Regions from separate parts of the Roseburia sp. AF02-12 genome, predicted to be linked through region 2. Evidence: a T-box and tRNA genes for the amino acid it is inferred to sense, from the RefSeq annotation. Region 2 holds a T-box; the other holds one or more tRNA genes.
What was found. A T-box is a leader RNA that pairs with one kind of tRNA and senses whether it is charged. The one in region 2 lies ahead of thrS (threonine--tRNA ligase), so its partner is inferred to be a tRNA-Thr.
Positions count from the first base shown of each region.

Region 1: it encodes a tRNA-Thr, which carries the amino acid that the T-box ahead of thrS (threonine--tRNA ligase) is inferred to sense. The anticodon was not compared.

Region 1 is NZ_QTXS01000001.1:799,390-811,440, forward strand. Features, by position in the region: gene asd (aspartate-semialdehyde dehydrogenase) at 1-826, opposite strand, end outside; gene argH (argininosuccinate lyase) at 999-2,411, opposite strand; gene DV740_RS03980 (epoxyqueuosine reductase QueH) at 2,521-3,204, opposite strand; gene DV740_RS03985 (ABC transporter ATP-binding protein) at 3,322-4,089, shown strand; gene DV740_RS03990 (ABC transporter permease) at 4,082-4,879, shown strand; gene DV740_RS03995 (hypothetical protein) at 4,958-5,365, opposite strand; gene DV740_RS04000 (DHH family phosphoesterase) at 5,372-6,346, opposite strand; gene DV740_RS04005 (hypothetical protein) at 6,373-6,813, opposite strand; tRNA gene DV740_RS04010 (tRNA-Thr) at 7,042-7,114, shown strand; gene DV740_RS04015 (helix-turn-helix domain-containing protein) at 7,277-7,816, shown strand; gene potA (spermidine/putrescine ABC transporter ATP-binding protein) at 7,826-8,899, shown strand; gene DV740_RS04025 (ABC transporter permease) at 8,892-9,713, shown strand; gene DV740_RS04030 (ABC transporter permease) at 9,707-10,486, shown strand; gene DV740_RS04035 (ABC transporter substrate-binding protein) at 10,490-11,539, shown strand; gene DV740_RS04040 (DUF5688 family protein) at 11,701-12,051, shown strand, end outside.
Region 2 is NZ_QTXS01000001.1:970,710-982,760, reverse strand. Features, by position in the region: gene DV740_RS04870 (MutS-related protein) at 1-1,020, shown strand, start outside; gene infC (translation initiation factor IF-3) at 1,259-1,753, shown strand; gene rpmI (50S ribosomal protein L35) at 1,776-1,973, shown strand; gene rplT (50S ribosomal protein L20) at 1,998-2,354, shown strand; gene DV740_RS15260 (hypothetical protein) at 2,392-2,694, opposite strand; gene DV740_RS04845 (SEC-C metal-binding domain-containing protein) at 2,886-3,386, shown strand; T-box leader at 3,480-3,682, shown strand; gene thrS (threonine--tRNA ligase) at 3,759-5,720, shown strand; gene DV740_RS04835 (DUF1540 domain-containing protein) at 5,944-6,258, shown strand; gene DV740_RS04830 (zinc dependent phospholipase C family protein) at 6,447-7,046, shown strand; gene DV740_RS14755 (hypothetical protein) at 7,150-7,326, shown strand; gene mraZ (division/cell wall cluster transcriptional repressor MraZ) at 7,528-7,959, shown strand; gene rsmH (16S rRNA (cytosine(1402)-N(4))-methyltransferase RsmH) at 7,970-8,917, shown strand; gene DV740_RS04815 (hypothetical protein) at 8,932-9,420, shown strand; gene DV740_RS04810 (peptidoglycan D,D-transpeptidase FtsI family protein) at 9,441-11,477, shown strand; gene DV740_RS04805 (peptidoglycan D,D-transpeptidase FtsI family protein) at 11,546-12,051, shown strand, end outside.

The DNA of each region.
Region 1 (12,051 bases), 170 kb from region 2:
TGAAGTTTACTAATTTTTCGATTAACTGCTCTTTTGTAGGGTTCTTTTTGAACTTAACAAATACAGCTGCTGTATGTCCGTTTAATACCGGAACACGGATACACTGGCAGGTAATAACCGGTGATGTAGCAGGTACAATGACACCATCTTTGATTTCACCCCAGATACGAAGTGGCTCTTTTTCGGATTTTTCTTCCTCTCCACCGATGTATGGGATAATATTTCCAACCATTTCCGGCCAGTCCTTAAAGGTTTTTCCGGCACCGGAAATTGCCTGATAGGTAGTTGCTACAACTTCATATGGTTCAAACTCTTTCCATGCTGTAAGAACAGGAGCATAACTCTGGATGGAGCAGTTTGGTTTTACTGCAACAAATCCTCTCTTGGTTCCCAGTCTCTTACGCTGGAATTCGATTACTTTCATATGTTCCGGATTGATTTCAGGTACTACCATAGGAACATCCGGTGTCCATCTGTGTGCACTGTTGTTCGAAACAACAGGAGTCTCTGTCTTAGCATATGCTTCTTCAATTGCTTTGATTTCATCTTTAGTCATATCTACAGCACTGAATACGAAATCAACTTCTGCTGCAACATTTTCTACTTCATTAACATTCTTTACTACAATATTTTTAACGGCTTCCGGCATTGGAGTATCCATTTTCCAACGATCTCCAACTGCTTCTGCATAGGTCTTTCCTGCACTTCTTGGGCTTGCTGCAATTGTAGTTACCTCAAACCATGGATGATTCTCCAGAAGAGAGATAAATCTCTGACCTACCATTCCTGTTCCACCTAAAATACCGACTTTTAATTTGCTGCTCATTTCTTTTTCTCCTCACGTTTTTATGTTCGTCTATCGCGAACAGTTGTCTTTCTGATAAATATACTATCCTATTTATACAAAAAATGCAATTCACAATTTATCAAAAATTACTAAGTGAATTGCATTTTTCTTATACATATGTACCAATTTTTTTAAATAAGCTACTTATTTTCTACGCCTCTTCCGGCAGATTCAACTCATCCTGCCAGTCCTTTGACAGATATTCCTTATGCAATGCAATGACTTTTTCCATTGCGTCTTTACCAGGCGCACCAACAGTCAGACGTTTATTAACACAGGTTTCCATGGAAATTGCTTCATAGATATCTTCTTCAAATACCGGACAGATTGCCTTTAACTCATCCAATGACATATCATCAATGGCAATCTTCTTATCCAGACAATAAAGCACGATTCTTCCTACAATACCGTGGGCATCACGGAAAGGAACGCCATGATTTACCAGATAATCTGCTGCATCTGTCGCATTGGTAAATCCCTTGTTGGCACTGTCATGCATTTTTTCTTTATTGAATTTCATAGTTGCGAGCATACCGTTAAAGAGTGCCAGACAGCCTTTTGCAGTATCCATGGCATCAAAGGAAAGCTCCTTGTCTTCCTGCATATCTTTATTATACGCAAGGGGAATTCCCTTCATTGTAGTAAGCAATGACATCAGTGCACCATACACTCTTCCGGTCTTTCCACGTACCAATTCTGCAATATCCGGATTTTTCTTCTGTGGCATAATGCTGCTTCCGGTGCTGTATGCATCGTCAATCTCTACAAACTGATATTCATTAGAATTCCAGATGATAACTTCTTCTGAGAAACGGCTTAAATGCATCATAATCGTTGATAATGCAGATAAAAATTCGATTAAGTAGTCACGGTCTGATACGCCATCCATACTGTTTAAGGTTGGTCCATAGAAACCAAGTAATTCTGCAGTATATTCACGGTCTAATGGATAAGTAGTTCCTGCCAGGGCACCGGAACCTAACGGACAGTAATTCATTCTCTTAAAAATATCCTGCAGGCGTAGTCTGTCACGGCGGAACATCTCAAAATAAGCTCCCATATGATGTGCCAGTGTAATCGGCTGTGCTTTCTGAAGATGGGTAAATCCCGGCATAATCGTTTCGGTATTTTCTTCCATAATCTTAAGAATGGTCTCAAGAAGTTCTTTTACCAGCTTGTCAGTATGCAATACTTCCTGTCTGGTATAAAGACGCATGTCCAGTGCAACCTGATCATTTCTGCTTCGTCCGGTATGTAATTTCTTACCGGTATCTCCCAGACGGTCAATGAGCTTTGCCTCTACAAAGCTGTGAATGTCTTCGTATTCATCGGTAATAATAAGCTTTCCTTCTTCTACTTCTTTTAAGATTTCTTTTAAACAGTCTACAATATCCTGCATTTCTTTCTCTGTTAAAATGCCCTGTTTTCCAAGCATTTTCACATGTGCAATGCTGCCTTCCATATCCTGTTTATAGAATTTCTGATCAAATGATATAGACGCATTAAAATTGTAAACGAGCTTGTCTGTCTCTTTGGTAAAGCGTCCGCCCCATAACTGTGCCACTCTTTTATCCTCTCTTTCCATACGGATGTCCGTACTTATTCTAAACAAAAATCCATAACTAACTTCTGAAAGTATACCTTATTTTTCATAAAATGACAACCAGAAGAAATCACTCCTGTACTGCTTGCTCACTTTCCTGTGCCGCACGTTCTCTTTTCTGTTCTTCCCGCTCCCGCTTCGAAAATACACAGCCACAATAATCCTGCCGGTACATGCCATACTCTGCCGAAATTACGGTAGAACGCTTATAGCCATCCCGTTTCTTAAAATCCGAATATAAATAGGGAATGCCATATTCTTCAGCCAGCCTTCCTCCAATCTCATTTAACTTTACAGCATTCTTCATGGGACTGATAGACAGCGTTGTCGTAAAATAATCACAATTTAATTTTTTCGCATACTCTGCCGCTTCCCGCAGTCTTAATTCATAACAGCGGAAACACCGTTCGCCACCCTCCCGGATATTTTCATAACCTTTTACTGTTTCATAAAAACGCTCCGGTTCAAAGTTTCCTTCCACAAAGGAGACCGCATATTTCGTTGGAAATTCTTTAATAAAGCGTTTCTGCTCCGCTGCTCTGTGATAGTATTCATCCTCAGGATAAATATTGGGATTATAGTACAACACCGTAATATAAAAATAGTTGGAAAGATACTCTAATACATAAGAACTGCAGGGTGCACAGCAGCTATGAAGTAAAAGTTTCGGAACTTCTCCTCTTTCTTCTAATCCGGCAATCGTTTCATCTAATATTTTCTGGTAATTTTCTTTCATCGCATTTACCTTTCCCATTCAAAATTTCTGTCGATTCTGTTCCTATTATAATCTATCCTTTTCTTCTGTCAATCCGGGTGACCAATCTCATTTTTTCACATATATTATCCTATAAACTTCTATCAGGTGAATACCATGTGCTCCATCCTTGAATTGTCCAATATAGATTATATTTATCATACGAAAGACGGCGAAACCAAGGCTCTGTCCAATATCAGTTTTAGTTTATCCAACGGAGAATTTGTTGCTATTGTAGGTCCCAGTGGATGTGGCAAATCAACACTTTTATCCCTTATCTGCGGTCTCCTTGTCCCATCCGGCGGCAGCATTTCCTTCATGGGTCACCCCCTGCAGTCAAAGGATATTTTAAATATGGGATACATGCTCCAGAAAGACCATCTCTTAGAGTGGCGTACCATCGCATCCAATATCCAATTAGGGCTGGAAATCCAGCACAAAATGACACCAGAAAATCTTGCTTATGCCAGCCGGCTGTTAGAAACTTATGGACTTGCCGATTTTGCTGCAAAACGTCCTTCTGAGCTTTCCGGCGGCATGCGGCAGCGGGCTGCCCTGATTCGGACCCTGGTACTTCGCCCGGAGCTGCTTCTCTTAGATGAACCCTTCTCGGCATTAGATTATCAGACCCGCCTTAATGTCAGCAATGACATCGGTACCATTCTGCGGCAGGAACATAAAACCGCCATTCTTGTAACCCATGATTTATCCGAAGCAATTTCCATGGGAGACCGTGTCATTGTCTTAAGCCACCGGCCGGGCACAATCCGCTCCATTATACCCGTTTCCTTTGAGTCAGATCTTACGCCTTTAGAGAAACGGAATGACAGCCATTTTAAATCCTATTTTAACTTAATATGGAAGGAATTTAATCAAAATGAATAACCCATCCTCTGCACAGCTTATGTACTTACGGCAATGCCGCAGGCATCAGCTTAAAATAAAAATCTTTCGCATTCTGATTCTTGTTGTCTTTTTATTGCAATGGGAACTCTGTGCGAAATATGGAAAAATCGACCCCTTTATTTTCAGCAGTCCCACCAGACTTATCATCTGCTTTTACCAGATGATTACCGGTCAGAAGCTCCTTTATCACATTGGAATCACCCTGTTTGAAACCTTAAGCAGCTTTTTCTTTGTTATTATTTTAACATTACTGATTGCTGCAATCCTCTGGTTTTCCAAAACCTTATCCGAAACCTTAGAGCCTTATCTTGTGGTTTTAAATTCCCTGCCCAAATCCGCGCTGGCTCCACTGCTGATTGTATGGCTGGGCGGCAATTACAAGACCATTATCATCACCGGTATGTCCGTAGCTATCTTTGGCTCTATTCTGAGTCTTTACACTGCTTTTTGTGATATGGATAAAGAAAAGATTCTTCTGATAAAGACATTAGGCGGCACCCGTAATGATGTCATGTTTAAAATTATGCTGCCGGGCTGTATTCCCACCCTGCTTTCTATTATGAAAGTCAACATTGGTCTTTGTCTGGTTGGTGTTATCATCGGTGAATTTATTGCAGCGAAAAAAGGCTTAGGCTATCTTATTATTTATGGCAGCCAGGTTTTTAAATTAGACTGGGTCATCTTATCGATTCTGATTCTCTGTCTCATTGCCATGCTGCTCTATCAGCTGATTGGAAGTTTTGAGAAGCTCTGCTTAAAGAGGAAATAAAGAAAGGCGGTATGAATTGCACCTGCTCTTCATACTGCCTTTCTCTTTCTTACTTTACAGGAAATTGCTTATGAATTTTTATGCTTCTTCGATTTCTTCAAAGTCACAGTAATCTGCTCCTGCTTCAGAAGCAAACTTAAAACTTACTTTCTCGCCCTGATATTCCACGGTAAAATCACCTTCCATATCAAGGAAAGAATGTGCCTGGGCTATATTATCCAAGAATTCTGCCATATCTGCCGGAAAGTCTTTTGCATCTGCCTCTACGCTGCACTCTTCTTCTAAGATTTCCTGCTCCACAAAGAGACGCAGGGTAAAATCATCCAAATCACTTTCATCATCAAAGTCTACACCCTGAAAATAATGATTGCCGCAATTTTTAAATAAGTTCTTTACATAAGAGGTACTGGATAAAATTCTCGACTGGGATACATCCTCTGCCTCAAGATAAATATGATAGGTTATCTTCACCTGATTTTCTGCCATGGTATCTTACCTTCCTTCTTCTGCCTTGATCTGCTCTAAGAACAGCATTTCTAATTTATAATCCCGGTCCGGTTCCAACTTTTCCATATTCTTCGTTGGAATGAAACCGCCAGCCATTGCCGGATGTCCGCCACCATTTCCATAATCTGCTAATGCCTTTGCTACAACTCTTCCGGCATCTACATGATTTAATGCACTACGGACAGAAAACTTAATGCCGTCAGAACGGATTGCATAAATCACGGAAATATTAACTACATCAAGAGATAAAATAAAATCTGAAATAATTGCAATCAGCGCATCCGGACAATCAAACGGAATCGATGCAAATCCCACATCATCATAAATGTGGATATTATCGATTGCCGCACCATATGCCTTTAAATCAGAAAACTCCATTACATTTACATACATGGATTTTAACTCTTCCACATCTGCCATTGGATAGATGTATGCAAACATATCCACATCAAGCTTTGTTGTACCACGGACAAAGTCATCCGTATCCATCTTGATGCCATATGCCAGTGCTGCCGCCACATCCCGGCTCATTGGTGTATTGGTAAGATAAAAATACTCTGCAATCATTGTGGCACAGGCTCCTACACGGCGCACATCTTTATAAGCATATTCACAGGCAATTACTGTCGGATGATGGTCAATACATGCCACCTCATCCCCGATAAAATCGGTCAGATTCGCATTATATTTCTGGGAGTCTACGGTAACAATATAGTCCTCTTTCTTCATATCATCCAAATCTTCTTTAGACAAAATATCAATCTGAAATGTGTCAAACATCTTTCTTGTACTCAGGCGTTCAATCTTGCCATCATAACAGATATCTGCATTAATCCCATGGTAATTTAAAAAATGCTGTAAGCCAAAGGCACTGGCAATCGCATCCGGATCTGGAAAATTATGTGTCTGAATATAAGTTCTGTGTCCTCTTAATAACTCTACTAATTGTAAGGGATCCATGTTTTATCTCCTGGTATGATTTCTTCTTATTTTAATATAGAAAGCGGATTATTTTCCTTCTGGAATTTTAAGGCAAACAAAGCTGCCCCATAGCATAAAATTCCAATCAGCATAAATATTACTTTACCGGAAATTATTCCAACGACAATCTCTGCTGCTGCAACAATTCCATGCAGCCAGACAGGAAGGTTATGCAGACATGCAGCAAGTCCCGCTTCAATCAACACCACAATACATACGCTCACTACCGGAATCTTCCATACCAGTATACCCAGTACAATTTCCAATACGGCAAAAACCACAAATACACATAACATAATCAGCGCGCTGTTTTCCTTTAATTCTGCAATCGTAAACTGACTGTTCTTCTTTGCATAATTTTTCTTTGCGCTGTTGATTTTCTTCTTCATATTCTTCTTACTGTCCTCAGTTTTCTTTCCCCCTGAAACAAATTCCTTCACTTCCATGAAAAAAACTTCCTCCTTGTAATGATTTCCCTTTTCATAAGCCGGTTCATCTTTCTCCGGTTCTTACACATCTACGCCCATTATACCAAGTAACCTTTGAAAGAACAACTTTTTTCAAAAAAACATTGCAAATTTATTTTTTTCTATATATAATATTATAGTATGATTTTAATAAATAAAGGGTTGTCTGAGGAAAATATTTTATTTCGCATATAACCAGATTATTCTGCTTCCGTGGCTCAGTTGGTAGAGCGGCGCATTCGTAATGCGTAGGTCAGGGGTTCGAGTCCCCTCGGGAGCTTTTTTTGTTGTCTAAAAATAATCTAAAAATAGTATTGACATTTCTCTTTCAATTTCTCATAATACTCCTTAGTGAGTTTATTATTATTAAACTTCAAATACATTATTAGCTTCATTTTGTAAAAACTATGTAAAATCACTTTTCATGGAAAGGAAGTACAAAATGGATATTGGAAATAAAATCAAGGAGCTGCGGATTCTCTACGGTCTCACCCAGCAGGAACTGGCTGACCGTCTGGAATTATCCAAAGGATTTATCTCCCAGTTAGAGCGTAATCTTACATCTCCTTCCGTGGGTACACTTTTAGATATTATCCAGTGTCTCGGCACTACGCCGGCAGAATTTTTTGCAGATGATGAACCTGCACAGCTTGTCTTTAAAAATGAAGATTATTTTGAAAAAGAAGATGCGGAACACAGGAGCTTAATCGAATGGATGGTTCCCGGTGCCCAGAAAGATATGATGGAACCGGTACGTCTGACGCTGAAGCCCGGCGGCACATCAGACATCTATCTTCCACATGAGGGAGAAGAATTCGGCTATGTACTTAAGGGCTCCATTAAAATCATATATGGTACCCGTACTTATACTGCAAGACAGGGGGAGTCTTTTTATCTTAAGTCCAATAAAAAGCACCATATCGAAAATACCGGCAGGAAAGATGCCGTTCTTATCTGGGTTACAAACCCGCCAAGTTTTTAGGAGGTTATGATGGGCAAGAAATTAATACAATTAGAAAATATTACCAAAACTTATGACGGAAATATGATTTTGGATGACTTAAATCTTTATGTAAAGGAAAACGAATTCTTAACACTGCTGGGACCTTCCGGCTGTGGAAAGACTACTACCCTGCGTCTTATCGGTGGTTTTGAGACACCGGACACCGGACGTATTATTTTTGATGGAAAAGATATTACTTCTCTTCCGCCAAATGAGCGTAAATTAAATACCGTATTCCAGAAATACGCACTTTTTACCCATATGAGCATTGCAGAAAATATTGCTTTTGGTTTAAAAATCAGCAAGAAAAGCAAGGCTTATATTCAGGATAAAATCAAATATGCCTTAAAGCTTGTAAACTTAGACGGTTATGAAAACCGCAGCATTGATTCCTTAAGCGGTGGCCAGCAGCAGCGTATTGCCATTGCCCGTGCCATTGTAAATGAACCAAAGGTGCTCCTTTTAGACGAGCCTTTGGGTGCACTGGATTTAAAAATGCGTCAGGACATGCAGTACGAACTGATTCGTCTGAAAAATGAACTTGGCATTACTTTTATCTATGTTACCCACGACCAGGAAGAAGCCCTTACCATGTCAGACACCATTGCTGTCATGAATCAGGGCTATATCCAGCAGATTGGTACTCCGGAAGATATTTATAATGAGCCGGAAAATGCATTCGTTGCCGACTTTATCGGAGACAGCAATATCATTGACGGTATCATGATTGAGGATAAATTAGTCAGCTTCTTAGGCATCAAACACGAATGTGTCGACACCGGTTTTGGTAATAATAAACCGGTAGACGTAGTCATCCGCCCGGAAGATATTGAGATTGTAGAAGCCGGCACCGGTTTTATGGATGGTGATATTACTTCTGTTATCTTCAAGGGTGTCCACTACGAAATCGAAATTATGGCTGGCGGATATGAATGGCTTGTTCATACCACCAAATATTTCGAAACCGGAAGCCATGTGGGAATGAAGGTAATTCCTTTCAATATCCAGATTATGCATAAACCGGAATCCAGTGACGAAAAGGCGGTGGAACTCGATGCATAATGCCAGAAAAAGACTTTTAGCCGGACCTTATCTGGTCTGGATTATTGGATTTACTGTACTTCCGATTCTGATGATATTATATTACGCATTCACCAACAGTGACGGTGGTTTTACCTGGGCAAATATTGCTGCAATTGCAGACCCGGTACATATAAAAGCACTCCTGCTTTCCTTAAAGCTTGGTATCTTATGTACAATTGTCTGTCTCCTGCTCTCCTACCCGCTTGCCATGATATTAAATAGTCTTCATATCAAGCATCAGAGCTTTGTGGTATTTATCTTCGTCCTGCCAATGTGGATGAATTTTATGCTGCGTATTTTAGCATGGCAGATGTTACTTTCCAATAATGGAATTATCAATGGATTTCTTTCCATTTTCGGCATTCCGAAGCTTCATATGTTAAATACTCAGGGAGCCGTTGTATTTGGCATGATTTATGATTTTCTTCCATTTATGATTATGCCGATTTACAATTCCATAGTACGTATCCGCAAAGAAACCATAGATGCGGCAAGGGATTTAGGTGCCAACAGTTTTATCACCTTCTTCCGTATCATTCTGCCGCTTACTTTGCCTGGAATTGTCAGCGGAATTATTATGGTATTCGTGCCGGCACTTACCTCCTTTGTTATTTCAGACCTTTTAGGTGGAGGTAAAGTACTTCTCATTGGAAATGTTATTGAGCAGTCCTTCATGCAGGGTTCCTACTGGAATTTAGGTTCCGGACTTTCCATTGTACTTATGATTTTTGTTTTAATCAGTATGGCATTCATGAATCGTGCCGGTGAATCAGGAGGGCATGCAGTATGGTAAAGAAAAGTTTATCAAGAATTTATCTTGCAATTATTTTCCTGTTTCTGTATCTTCCGATTGGAGTTCTGATTGTACTTTCCTTCAACAACTCCCTCTCCCGTGTAAAATGGGGTGGATTTACGACAGAATGGTATCGTAATCTTGTTTCTGACCCGACTATTATGAATGCCTTTTATACCACGATTCTGATTACCGTTGCATCTTCTGTGATTGCTACAATAATCGGAACCATGGCAGCAATCGGAATCAGTGCCATGCGGAAAAGGAACCGTCAGATTATGCTTGGTGCAACTAACATTCCACTTCTGAATGCAGATATTGTTACTGGTATCTCCCTGATGCTGCTTTTTGTCCGCTTTACAGAGCTTGGAACATCAACCGTATTGATTGCACATATTACCTTTGACATTCCATATGTCATTTTAAATGTACTGCCTAAGCTTTCCAACACCTCCTCCCATACCTATGAGGCTGCCAGAGACTTAGGTGCAACACCACTTTATGCATTTTTCAAAATTGTATGGCCGGATATCAAGCCTGGTGTATTCTCCGGTTTTCTGATGGCCGTGACAATGTCCCTAGACGATTTCTCCATCACCTATTTTACCAAGGGTGCCGGTGTCAATACATTGTCCACCATGATTTATACCCAGCTGCGTAAAGGTATTATTCCGGAAATGTATGCACTGTCTACGATTTTATTCTTCCTTGCACTGGTACTTCTTCTGATTATGAATTACCGCAGTGTCAAGGATGCGAAAGGAAGGTCTTAGGAAATGAAGAAATTCTTATTTTCATTTATGCTTATTGCTGGTCTCCTTACTCTTTCCGGCTGTGGACAGAAAGAGGATGAAAATGCACTTGTTATTTTAAATTATGGAAAATATATAGAGCCGGATGTTATCCAGCAATTTGAAAAAGAAACCGGTATTACCATCAAATACGAAGAATATGAAAGTCCGGAGGAAATGTATACCAAATACAAAGCGGGTTCCATCAAATACGATTTAATCTGTACCTCCGACTATATGATCCAGAAGCTTATCAATGAAGGTGAAGTCTTAGAAATGGATTATGATAATATTCCACTTTACGAAAACATTGACCCGACCTATGTGGAATTTTCCAAGGCCTTTGACCCGGAAACGAAATACACACTACCTTATTTCTTCGGCACACTGGGTATTCTCTACAATAAAACCATGGTAGATGAAGCTGATATGGACAGCTGGAATGTTCTCTGGAATCCGAAATATAAGGGACAGATTATCATGGAAAATTCCGTCCGCGATACCTTCGTTCCTGCACTCCGGCTTTTGGACTATTCCATCAATACTACGGATGAAGATGAATTAAACGAAGCACTTTCCATGCTTTGTGACCAGAAAGATTTAGTCTACTCCTATCTGGTAGATTCTTCTGCCGATGAAATGATTGCCGGAAATGCTGCCATGGCTCTTATTTATTCCGGAGAGGCTGCCTATGCACAGGATTATAATGATGATCTTGATTATGTGGTTCCGAAAGAAGGTTCCAATATGTGGATGGACTCCTGGTTCATTCCCAAAACCTGCCAGCATAAGGATGCTGCAGAACAGTTTTTAAATTATCTCTGTCGTGAAGATATCGGTATGGAAAACTTTGACTATGTCTGGTATGCTACACCAAACACCGCTGTTTATGACGAACTGGATGAAGAGGTTCAGGAAAGTACTACTATTTTTTCTGATCAGGAAACTTTAGAAAACTGTGAAATTTTTAACAGTCTTGATGTCCCGGCTACAGAAACTTATGACTATCTCTGGAAGAAATTAAAATCTTACTAAAATATTCTGGTCTCTAAAAGATTAGAAATTTTTTAGAAAAATTTCATATTACGTTTCTTGTTATTCAAGACACAAGATGATATATTGAAAGTCCATTGGAATAATCCATGGACTTTCTTTTCTATTTATTCATTTTTACCATTTCTAACCAGGAGGTCTTTATGACATATCAACAATTTCTTACTGAAATCCAGTTACAAATTCATTCTCTGTTTGATACAGATGTTACGATTCAGCTGCATAAAATCCAAAAAAATAATGGCGTTACTTTGGATGGACTCACTATTCTGCAAAAGGGCTGCAACATTTCTCCCACTATTTATCTCAATGATTATTACAAAGAATATCAGGCAGGAAAAAGCATACATAACATTATTTTACATATCCGGGAAATTTACCGGGCTTACCGTCCCAGCAGCTCTGTCGATGTAGCATTCTTTACTAATTTTGAAAATGTACGGCACCGCATCCTCTTTAAACTGATTCACTATCAGAAAAATGAGGAACTCCTC
Region 2 (12,051 bases):
CAGGAGATTCATATGATGGGAACGGCGGCATACCTGATTACGGTAGCACGAGAACTGGAGCAGGAATACCGGAAAGACAAAATATGTGAGGAACTGGCACCGCTGCTTCCGGTATTTGCCAAAATGGATAAGAAGGCATTTCTGCTAAATATCCAGAGCAGAAATGCCATGGGAGATGTGTTTGAAATGCTGCAGGATTTCCTGCTGGGAGTAACCCAGTGGCATATCCTTACTTATATGAAAGTATTGAATCAGTTTATGGATAACCAGGATGCTTATCTTAAGATTTACTGGGTGGTAGGAGAACTGGATGCAGCGGTTAGCACAGGCTCTTTCCGAAAGAGTCTGCCTCTTGTGACAGTACCGGAATATGAGGAAACAAAGCAGCTTGAGATGGAAGAAATTTATCATCCGCTGCTTCATGGAGCAGTGACCAATTCTATGGAACTTCAGCATAACTGCATTATCACAGGCTCCAATGCTTCCGGTAAGTCAACCTTTATCAAGACCATAGCTGTTAATGTGATACTGGCACAGAGCATTCATACCTGCACCGCAAAAAGAATGCATCTGCCTCATGCAAAAATGATTACTTCCATGGCGGTAAGAGACGATATTTTATCCGGTGACAGTTATTTTATTAAAGAGATTAAATATTTAAAACGTATCCTGGATGCTTTGTCGGAGGATGAACTGGTTATCTGTGTTATTGATGAAATCTTAAGAGGAACCAATACCCAGGAGCGTATTGCAGCTTCAAAAGCAATCATGGAATATCTGGCACATCATAACTGCATTGCAATTGTGGCATCCCATGATAAGGAATTGACGGAGCTTGAAAAAATTGGTTATGACAATTATCATTTTTCCGAAGAGTTTGGAGAAGCGGATATTGTATTTGATTATAAATTGCAGAAGGGACCGGCAAATTCCCAGAATGCAATCCGCCTGCTTTCCTTTACCGGGTTCCCGGAAACGATTATTGAGAGGGCGGAAAATATCAGAAGCGAATATCGGTAAAAATAATGCTTGACGAACGAAATGACATATGGTACTATAAGCAAGTTGAAGAAAGTAGAGTATCCACTCTCACCTTAGCACAATCAAGTGACTAAGTGTTTATAATGAGTATGCAATGAGCGAATCATTTTGAAGTGGATAGTCTGTCTATCCACTTTTTTTGCGGAAATAAACGGAAAGTTGTCTGGCAAAGCTGTGGTGAATTTAATTTTGGAGGTGTACGACCATTAGCGAGTTAATGATCAATGAACAAATCAGAGATAAGGAAGTCCGCCTGATTGGCGCGGATGGTGAACAGTTAGGTATCATGTCAGCAAGAGAAGCATATAAGCTGGCACAGGAAGCAGAACTTGATTTAGTAAAGATTGCTCCTGGAGCAAAGCCACCTGTATGTAAGATTATCGATTACGGTAAATACAGATATGAGCTTGCAAGAAAAGAGAAGGAAGCACGTAAGAAACAGAAAACGGTTGAATTAAAAGAAGTTCGTCTTTCTCCAAATATCGATACCAATGATTTGAATACCAAAATGAATGCCGCAAGAAAGTTCATTTCCAAAGGAAATAAAGTAAAAGTTACACTTCGTTTCCGTGGCAGAGAAATGGCACATGTACAGGCAAGCAAACATATTCTGGATGATTTTGCAGAAGCACTTGCAGATATTGCAGTAGTGGAGAAAGCACCAAAGCTGGAAGGCAGAAGCATGGGTATGGTGCTGGCAGAGAAAAGATAATGATTTTAAGGAGGAATAAATTATGCCAAAACAGAAAACAAGCAGAGCAGCAGCAAAACGTTTCAAATTAACAGGAACAGGAAAATTAAAGAGAAACAAGGCTTATAAGAGACATATCTTAACAAAGAAAACAACTAAGACTAAGAGAAATCTTAGAAAACCTGCAATGACAGATGCAACAAATGTTAAGAATATGAAGAAGATTTTACCATATTTATAAGAATTGGTTAAGGAGGAATAGAACATGGCAAGAATTAAAGGCGGCTTAAACGCTAAAAAGAAACATAATAGAACATTAAAATTAGCTAAAGGTTACAGAGGAGCACGCTCCAAACAGTATAGAGTAGCAAAACAGTCTGTCATGAGAGCCTTAACAAGTTCTTATGCAGGAAGAAAACAGAGAAAGAGACAGTTCAGACAGTTATGGATTGCCCGTATTAACGCAGCAGCAAGAATGAATGGATTATCTTACAGCAAATTTATGTATGGTTTAAAATTAGCTGGTGTTGATATGAACCGTAAAATGTTAGCTGAGATGGCTGTAAATGATGCAGAAGGATTTGCAACATTGGCAGAGCTTGCAAAAACAAAACTTGCTTAATTTTAAGAAGCGGACAAGTTATAAAAGAGGATTGTGGTTATTCACGATCCTCTTTTTTTACGTTTGATTCATTTGAAGTTTTTGCGGAAGCATCCTGCCCGGAAGCTTCTTTTTTGATGGAATCCAAATCTTCTCTTAAAGAGTAATGATTCTTAAGTAAGCGGTATACCATGGTATAAGCCCAGATGAGAACCGGGACAACCACAGTGGCATAGATGGAAGCCTTAAGACAGTTTGTGGCAAAATCGCTTCCAATCAATGCAAAAACAAGAGTGGAAACATAGAGGGCAACTAAGAGTACAACACCGATAATTGCAAGAATCTGTTTTGTCTTTTTCATATATGACCTCAACTTTCTTTGATGACCTGTTTTTAGAAAAAAGCAATATACATTATTTTAACATTTGACAGCGGATAGTCAATCAGAAAATGTAAAGTTGCAGAGGATAAATACTTGAAAAAAGCACAAAATATGCTATACTGAAACAAGCGTTATACGACTAAATATGGATTAAAGGATGGATATGAACAATGGCATTATTAGAAGAATGGCAGAAGATTGCTTATGATCAGCAGGCAGATAGAGGAAAATTACAGAAGTTCTGGCAGAGATATTTTATGTTAGAGAAGGGCGTATATGAGAAGCTTTTAACAAACCCGGATGAGAAGGTAGAAGGAACTGTAAAAGAGCTGGCAGAGAAATACGACCTCAGCATTATGGATATGACTGGATTCTTAGATGGAATCAATGACAGCCTGGTAACACCAAACCCAATTGATACTATGGAAGAGGATACCAAGGTAAGCCTTGCATTCGATAAAGAAAAATTATACAAGAACATGGTAGATGCCAAAGCTGACTGGCTCTATGAATTACCACAGTGGGATGAAATTTTTGATGCAGATACCAAGAGAAAGCTTTATTTAGAACAGAAGAAATCCGGCACTGTTGTAGTTGGAAAGAAAGTTGGAAGAAATGATCCGTGTCCTTGTGGAAGTGGAAAGAAATATAAATTCTGCTGCGGAAGATAAGAATAAAATATTTTGGAAAACATTTGGAAAATATTTCGCAGAAAAACTCTTTACATAGCAGAAAAAAGAGTATACAATAGCTTTTGTCAAAAGGACAAAACAAAGAAGAGACGAGTAGCATGACAGGAAGTCAAAGAGAGGAATACATCTGGTGAGAGTATTCTGATGGAGTGTAATGTGAAGACCAGCTCTGAGTGACCCCAATCCGGTCCGGTGATTCCGTTATCATCAGAATGAGCGGTTGTACGATAAGTACAGCAAGCAGGGTGGAACCACGATAGAGTATCGTCCCTGATGCATAAATTTTATGCATCAGGGATTTTTTACTTTGCAGTTATTAATACCAATATAATAAGAAAAGGAGACTTGAACATGAAAATCACATTAAAAGATGGCTCAGTAAAAGAGTACAGTGAAGCAAAATCAGTCTATGATATTGCAGCAGATATCAGCGAAGGCCTTGCAAGAGTTGCATGCGCCGGTGAAGTAGACGGAGAAGTGGTGGATTTACGAACCGTTCTTGACAAGGACTGCAATTTAAATATTATAACAGCAAGTGATGAAGAAGGATTAAAGGTAATCCGCCATACTGCATCCCATGTACTGGCTCAGGCGGTAAAGAAATTATTTCCGGATGCCAAGATTACGATCGGACCGGCAATTGAAGATGGATTCTATTATGATTTTGATCATGCCCCATTTTCAAGAGAAGACCTCGATAATCTGGAAGCAGAGATGAAGAAGATTATCAAGGAAGGTCATGAATTAAAACGATTCACACTTCCAAGAGAGGAAGCAATCAAATTCATGCAGGAACGTAATGAGCCATACAAAGTAGAACTGATTGAAGAATTACCAGAGGGAGAAGAAATTTCTTTCTATGACCAGGGCGGCTTCGTAGATTTATGTGCTGGCCCACATCTGATGACAACCAAGGGCGTAAAGGCATTTAAGCTGACATCATCTTCCATGGCATATTGGAGAGGTAATTCTGACAAAGCAAGATTACAGAGAATTTATGGTACTGCTTTTAATAAGAAGGAAGAGTTAAAAGAATACTTAGAGAAATTAGAAGATGCCAAACGCCGTGACCATAACAAACTTGGCCGTGAAATGGGATTATTTACCACTGTTGACGTTATCGGACAGGGACTTCCTTTATTTACACCGAAGGGAACCAAGATGATTATGAAACTGCAGCGTTGGATAGAAGACTTAGAGGATAAAGAGTGGGGTTATGTACGTACCAGAACTCCGCTGATGGCAAAGAGCGACCTCTATAAGATTTCCGGACACTGGGATCACTACATGGATGGAATGTTCATTTTAAATAAGGACAGCGACGACAAAGAGACAATGGCACTGCGTCCGATGACCTGTCCATTCCAGTATTATGTATACATGAATGAACAGCACTCTTACAGAGATCTGCCATATCGGATGTCAGAGACTTCTACATTGTTCCGGAATGAGGACTCCGGAGAGATGCATGGACTTACCCGTGTCAGACAGTTTACTATTACAGAGGCACATATTATTCTTTGCCCGGAACAGGCGGAAGAAGAACTTACCAGATGTACTGAACTTTGCCATTATGTAATGACTACACTTGGTATCGATGGAGATGTTACTTACCGTCTGTCCAAATGGGATCCGAACAACAAAGAAAAATATCTGGGCGACGAAGCATATTGGAACAGTACCCAGCAGTATCTGCGTGATGTTATGGATAAGAATGGCATCAAGTATACAGAAGCAGATGGGGAAGCTGCATTCTACGGACCAAAGATTGATATTCAGGCAAAGAATGTATATGGAAAAGAAGATACCATGGTTACCATCCAGCTTGACTGTGCAAGTGCAGAGAAGTTTGGCATGTACTATATCGATGAGAAGGGTGAGAAAGTACTTCCTTGGATTATCCATCGTACATCCATGGGATGTTATGAGCGTACCCTTGCATGGCTGATTGAACATTATGCAGGAAAATTCCCAACCTGGCTTTGCCCGGAACAGGTAAGAGTATTGCCGATTTCTGAAAAATATGCAGACTATGCAGAGCAGGTAAGAAAAGAATTAGCAGCTCATGATGTAGATGTAACGGTTGATAACCGTTCTGAGAAAATCGGATTCAAGATTCGTGAAGCAAGACTGGATAAGCTGCCGTACATGCTGGTAGTTGGTCAGCAGGAGGCAGAGGACGGAACCGTATCCGTAAGAAGCCGTTTTGCAGGAGATGAAGGTGTAAAACCTTTAGGAGAATTCATTGATGCAATCTGCGAAGAGATTCGTACAAAGGAAATCCGTAAGGAAGAAGTTGCAGAAGAAAAATAAAAATGCAATAAAATCTAATTTTTAATTTTATAATTTATATGGATTCAAAAAGACTGTTGCTGGCAATTTGCACCGGACAACAGTCTTTTTTGCTTTACAGGAAAGCAGCCGCCGCAGGCACGAGAATGTGTCAAGGTACATTCTTTTTTACATGAAGTTGGTAACATAAAAAGATTTCCTTTGGAGATACTAAACATGTAACGAAAGAAAGGAGATGATTTTTGTGACAGAATTAAAATGTTCTGTAAGAAGCTGCAGTTTCCAGAAAGATGATTGCTGTTGCCGTGGAAATATTACGGTAGAGGGTGCACATGCAAACCGCAATAGCGAGACAAGCTGTGGAAGTTTTGAAGAGAAGAAAAACTGTGGATGTGCCAATTCGACCGGTAAACCGCCTAAGATGAGCGATGTTACCTGTGAGGCAGTAAACTGTAAATTCAATGAAGGAAGAAAATGTCATGCAAAAGACATCCAGGTAGACGGAACGAATGCCTGTACCTGTATGGAAACAGAGTGTGCCAGCTTCTGTTGTTCCTAAAAAGTGGAATATCAGTAAGTTTTAGCAAAATATTTCTGTGTCTACTCTTAACAGATTGGACACAGAAATTTAGAAGAATCTTAAGAAAAATACTATTGTAAATGAGATGAAAGAAAGTATAATGTGATTGAAGCATAAATAAAGCAGAAGTAATGTGTAAGGTGTAGATGGTAAACAGGAGGAAGCAAATGAGAAAAAAATCACATATTTTGCTGGCACGTTATATTGCAAAGAATACAGAGGATGAAGAACTTAAGAAACATAGACTGTCTTTTTATATTGGCAGCATCCTGCCGGATTGCAAACCATCTTTTGTATATAAGAAACATGAAATCAATGGGACGTTTCCGGATGTGAAAAAGATGGTGAATCAATTGATTTTCGGTAAACAGCAGGGGAAACTGACCCGTAAACGCCGGTATTATATGAATCTCGGGCAGGTAACGCATTATGTAGCTGATTATTTTACTTATCCGCATAACAAGATTTATCCGGGAAACTTAAAGGATCATTGTTCCTATGAAGAACAATTGAAGCGAAGCCTTAAAAATTATATTATGAGCCGGAATATGGAAGCAGGAGAAAAAGTGCAGGCTGATTTTTCTGATGCAGAGGCACTGTATGAATATATTTTAGAGAGGCATAAACAGTATCTTGGAAGAAAAATTAATATAGAAACAGATATTCGGAATATAGTAGCAACCAACCGGATGCTGGTGGAGGCCATTGCCGATTTGTTTTATAAAACACAGCATAAGGAAAAAATGCCGCTTGCTGTCGAATATTGACGAAAAAAGATGTTATATTTTGTTTGATTTTTGGTGATGAGCAGAGTAAAATGAATTTACAAAGAACAACACAGAGATGGGACACAGCATAGGAGAAATGCTTATGGATGAAAGGGAAGCACTTCGCATTGCGATTGAACGTGCAAGAATCCGACTGGATGAAGCACTGGAACGAGCGAAAAGTATGGATGAATGCTATGACCTGAGCCTGGAAGTGGACAGACTGATTGAGAACTATGTATCGCTATGTGAGCAAAAAGAACTTGTACCAATAAGATAAAAGTAAAGAGTAAGTGGAAAGAAGTACATTGAGAAATGTGCTTCTTTTTTTTGTGCATTTTTATGTGTAGTATATTGATTTTTTCCCAAAAGTGGGGTAATATGTATTCATAAGTGGAGGAAAGTGGTTGAAAATGGCACAAAGTGGTGGATAAGTTGATAACTTTGTGGATAAATAGCAACCGGACTGAGGTGTTTGACAATGTTCATGGGAGAGTACAGTCACAACATAGACGCCAAGGGCAGAATGATTGTTCCTTCCAAATTCAGAGAACAGCTCGGTGATGAGTTTGTAGTAACGAAGGGTTTGGATGGGTGTCTTTTTGTGTACCCAAATGAAGAATGGCAGAACATTGAAGAAAAATTCCGCAACGTACCACTTACCTCAAAAGATGCAAGAAAATTCTCACGTTTCTTCTTTGCAGGAGCAACAACCTGTGAAGTGGACAAGCAGGGAAGAATTCTTCTTCCGGCAGTGTTAAGAGAATTTGCCGGATTAGAGAAAGAAGTCGTATCAGTCGGAGTCTTAAAGCGAATTGAGATTTGGGACAAGAACAGATGGCAGGATACCAATACTTATGATGACATGGATGAAGTTGCAGAACACATGGCAGAACTTGGCTTGAGTATCTAAAGGAGTGAACATGGAATTTAAACACACATCGGTTCTCTTGCATGAGACCATAGACAATCTGAATATTCGCCCGGACGGAATTTATGTAGACGGAACGCTCGGTGGAGCGGGACATTCTTCCGAAATTGTAAAAAGGCTGAATGAGAACGGAAGGCTGATAGGAATTGACCAGGACGAAGATGCAATTGCAGCAGCCAGTGAGCGGTTAAAGGATTATTCTGATAAAGTAACCATAATCCGCAGCAATTACTGCAATATGAAAGAAGAATTGAACCGTATCGGAGTGACGAAGGTAAATGGAATTCTTCTTGATCTGGGAGTATCTTCCTTTCAGTTAGATACACCGGAGCGTGGATTTACCTACCGGGAAGAAGATGCACCACTGGACATGAGAATGGATCAGCGTCAGACATTAACGGCAAAAGATATTGTAAATGATTACAGTGAATCAGAGTTGTATCGTATCATAAGAGACTATGGGGAAGACCGGTTCGCAAAGAATATTGCAAAGCATATTGTCGCAGCCCGGGCAAAGAAACCAATTGAGACAACCGGAGAGCTGACCGCAATTATCCGGGCATCCATACCGATGAAAGTACAGAGTACTGGCGGACATCCGGCAAAGAGAACGTTTCAGGCAATTCGTATTGAACTGAATCGTGAGCTGGAAGTCTTATCGGATACCCTGGATGAGATGATAGACCTTTTAGAAGAAGATGGAAGAATCTGTATCATTACCTTCCATTCCCTGGAAGACAGAATTGTAAAGAACATCTTTCGCAAAAATGAAAATCCATGTACCTGTCCGAAAGAATTTCCGGTGTGTGTATGTGGCAAGAAACCAAAAGGAAAAGTAATCACTAGAAAACCGATTCTTCCAACGAAATCTGAAATGGAAGAGAATCCGAGAGCAAAAAGCGCAAAATTAAGAGTATTTGAACGGCATATCAATGACTAGGGAGAGACGTGAAAATGGAGAAGACAAGAAGAAATTATCGAACACGGACTTACATAGATGGAAACACTGTCCGTAAATTAGAAGCTGCACCGGATTACCGCAGAGAACAGGAAGAAAAGCAGCGGGAGGAAATCAGACAGCGCAACAGACGTATGGCGCAGAAGAATCAGGAGAAGTCAGCACATATGGATTTGGGTTATGTGGCATTTTTATCTGTATCGCTGCTGGTTATGTGTGTGGCAGCAGTACTGTATATCCGTCTGCAGTCTGGAATTACAACGCATTTAAAGACAATTTCTGCATTAGAAAGCCAGGTAGCTGAATTAAAGGCAGATAATGATGCGGCAGAAAAAAGAATCGAGACAGCAGTAGATCTTTCAACCATCAAGGATATAGCAATGAACCAGCTTGGCATGAGCTATGCGGGACCGGACCAGATTATACATTATACGGTTGATAAAGAAGATTATATGAATCAGTTTGAGGATATTCCGAATAAGTAGGAAACAAACGTGGTGGTAAAATGGCAGGAAAGAGACGCGGCGGAAAGAAAATAGCAAAATTTAGTAAGAAAATGCAAAAGAAACTTGTAGTGCTGTTTGTAATAATAGCACTACTTTTGTTGGGATTAATTGTAAGATTGATGTATATTGAACACACCAGTGGAAAGAAATACGAAAAGAAAGTATTATCCCAGCAGAAATATGACAGTACGGTCATTCCTTATCAGCGTGGAAATATTACAGACTGCAAGGGAACGATACTTGCAACCAGCGTGGATGTATACAATGTGATATTAGACTGTAAGGTATTAAACAGTGATTCGGCAGATATTGACCCGACCATCGATGCACTGATAACCTGTTTCCCACAGCTGAATGAAACCGATTTACGTAATCTGATTACGGATAAGCCAAAGAGCCAGTACAATGTTCTGGCAAAGAAATTAAGCTATGAAGAGATTCGGGCGTTTGAAGATATGCAGGCGGCAGAAAAGGAAGCTTCCGATAAGAAGAGCGGCGATGCAGAGAAAAAAGGAAAAATTAATGGAGTCTGGTTTGAAAAAGAATACCAGAGAGAATATCCATATGGTTCTCTAGCCAGTGCGGTAGTAGGATTTACTACCAGCGGTAATCTGGGAATGAATGGAGTGGAAAATTCCTATAACAGTGTTTTGAATGGAACCAACGGAAGAGAATATGGTTATCTGAATTCCGACAGTAATTTTGAGAAGACAGTAATCGATGCCCAGAATGGTAATGATGTTACACTGACCATTGATGCAAATATCCAGAAAATCGTAGAAGATAAGATTGCTGCATTTGAAGAAGAATACAGGGATGCAGCAAGAGAAGGTGCTGGAAGTAAACATGTGGGAGTTATTGTAATGAACCCCCAGAATGCTGAAGTGCTTGCCATGGCAAATTATCCAAATTATGACAGTAGTAATCCAAGGGATTTGTCTGCCTATTATACCCAGGAAGAAATTGATGCTATGGATGACGATGCAGAACTGGATGCTTTAAACCAGTTATGGTCTAATTTCTGCATTACTTATACTTATGAACCGGGCTCTACCGTAAAACCTTTTACCGTAGCCTGTGGTCTGGATACCGGAACTTTAGACCCGAACCGTACTTTTATCTGTGATGGATACGAGACGATTTCCGGTCATGACATTCACTGTGTAAATACCAACGGACATGGACTTGAAACAGTAGAAGATGCCTTAAAGAATTCCTGTAATGATGCCCTGATGCAGATGTCTTATGATATCGGACCTGAGAATTTCTCTAAGTATCAGCAGATTTTCGGCTTTGGTACCAAGACAAACATTGATTTACCGGGAGAGGCCAGAACCGATTCCTTAATTTATACCGAAGACCAGCTAAGCACCATTAACCTGGCTACCAATTCCTTTGGACAGAACTTTAATGTTACCATGATACAGGTGGCAAGTGCTTTTTGTTCCATTATTAATGGTGGTAACTATTATCAGCCACATGTGGTAAAGAAAATAACAGATGAAAATGGGAATGTCATACAGGAAGACAATGGAACCTTGTTAAAGAAAACAGTGTCTTCATCTACCAGTGAATTATTAAAACAGTATCTTTATGCAACGGTTTCCGATGGTACCGGAAAATATGCAAAAGTGCCGGGATACTCTATGGGTGGAAAGACCGGAACAGCACAGAAGCTTCCTCGAGGACAGGGAAATTATCTGGTTTCCTTTATCGGTTTTGCACCAGTAGACAATCCGCAGCTTTTGGTATATGTAGTAGTAGACGAACCAAACGCAGAAGAAGAGTTTCACAGTACCTTTGCACAGGAAATCGCAAAGGGAATTTTCGAAGAGACACTGCCTTATCTTAATATTTATCCGGATGAGGACATTGTTGTAACAGAAGAGACAGACCCGGCAGAAGCACCGGCAGATGGAACAACAGATGTTCCGGATTCTGCACCGGAGGATTCTATGGTAGACCAGACACCGGATATTGCAGAGGAAACAGTACCACCGGAGGATGGTTTACAGCCACAGGATGTAGCACAATAGAGAAAACAACATAACCTTGTAAAAGTTGTAATAGATTATAATAACTGCTTTTATGAGGTTATGTTTTTATGTTTCAGCAAAAAATGCAGGAGGAAGAAGAAAACAGATTTTGCATCTATCGGAATAAAACCTTTAACCGACGAAAAATTATGATTATTTTTGTGGCAGTATTACTGCTGATGGTATTTCTGATGGGACGACTGGTGTATCTTATGATATTCTGTTCAGAATACTATGGGGTCCGGGCTGAGAACCTCCATGAAAGAGAAAGGGATATCAAGGCGGCAAGAGGGAATATTTATGACAGAAATGGTGTGGTTTTAGCAGAAAATAAGACGGTATGTACGATTTCTGTGATTCACAGCCAGATAGAAGACCCGGAAAAGGTAATTGCAGTTTTAACAAAAGAGCTTGGCATGTCAGAAGAGACAGTGCGGAAGCGGGTAGAGAAGGTTAGTTCCATTGAACGGATTAAGACGAATGTGGAGAAAGAAACCGGAGATGCGATTCGAGCCTATGAACTGGCGGGCGTGAAGATCGATGAAGATTATAAACGGTATTATCCTTATAATGA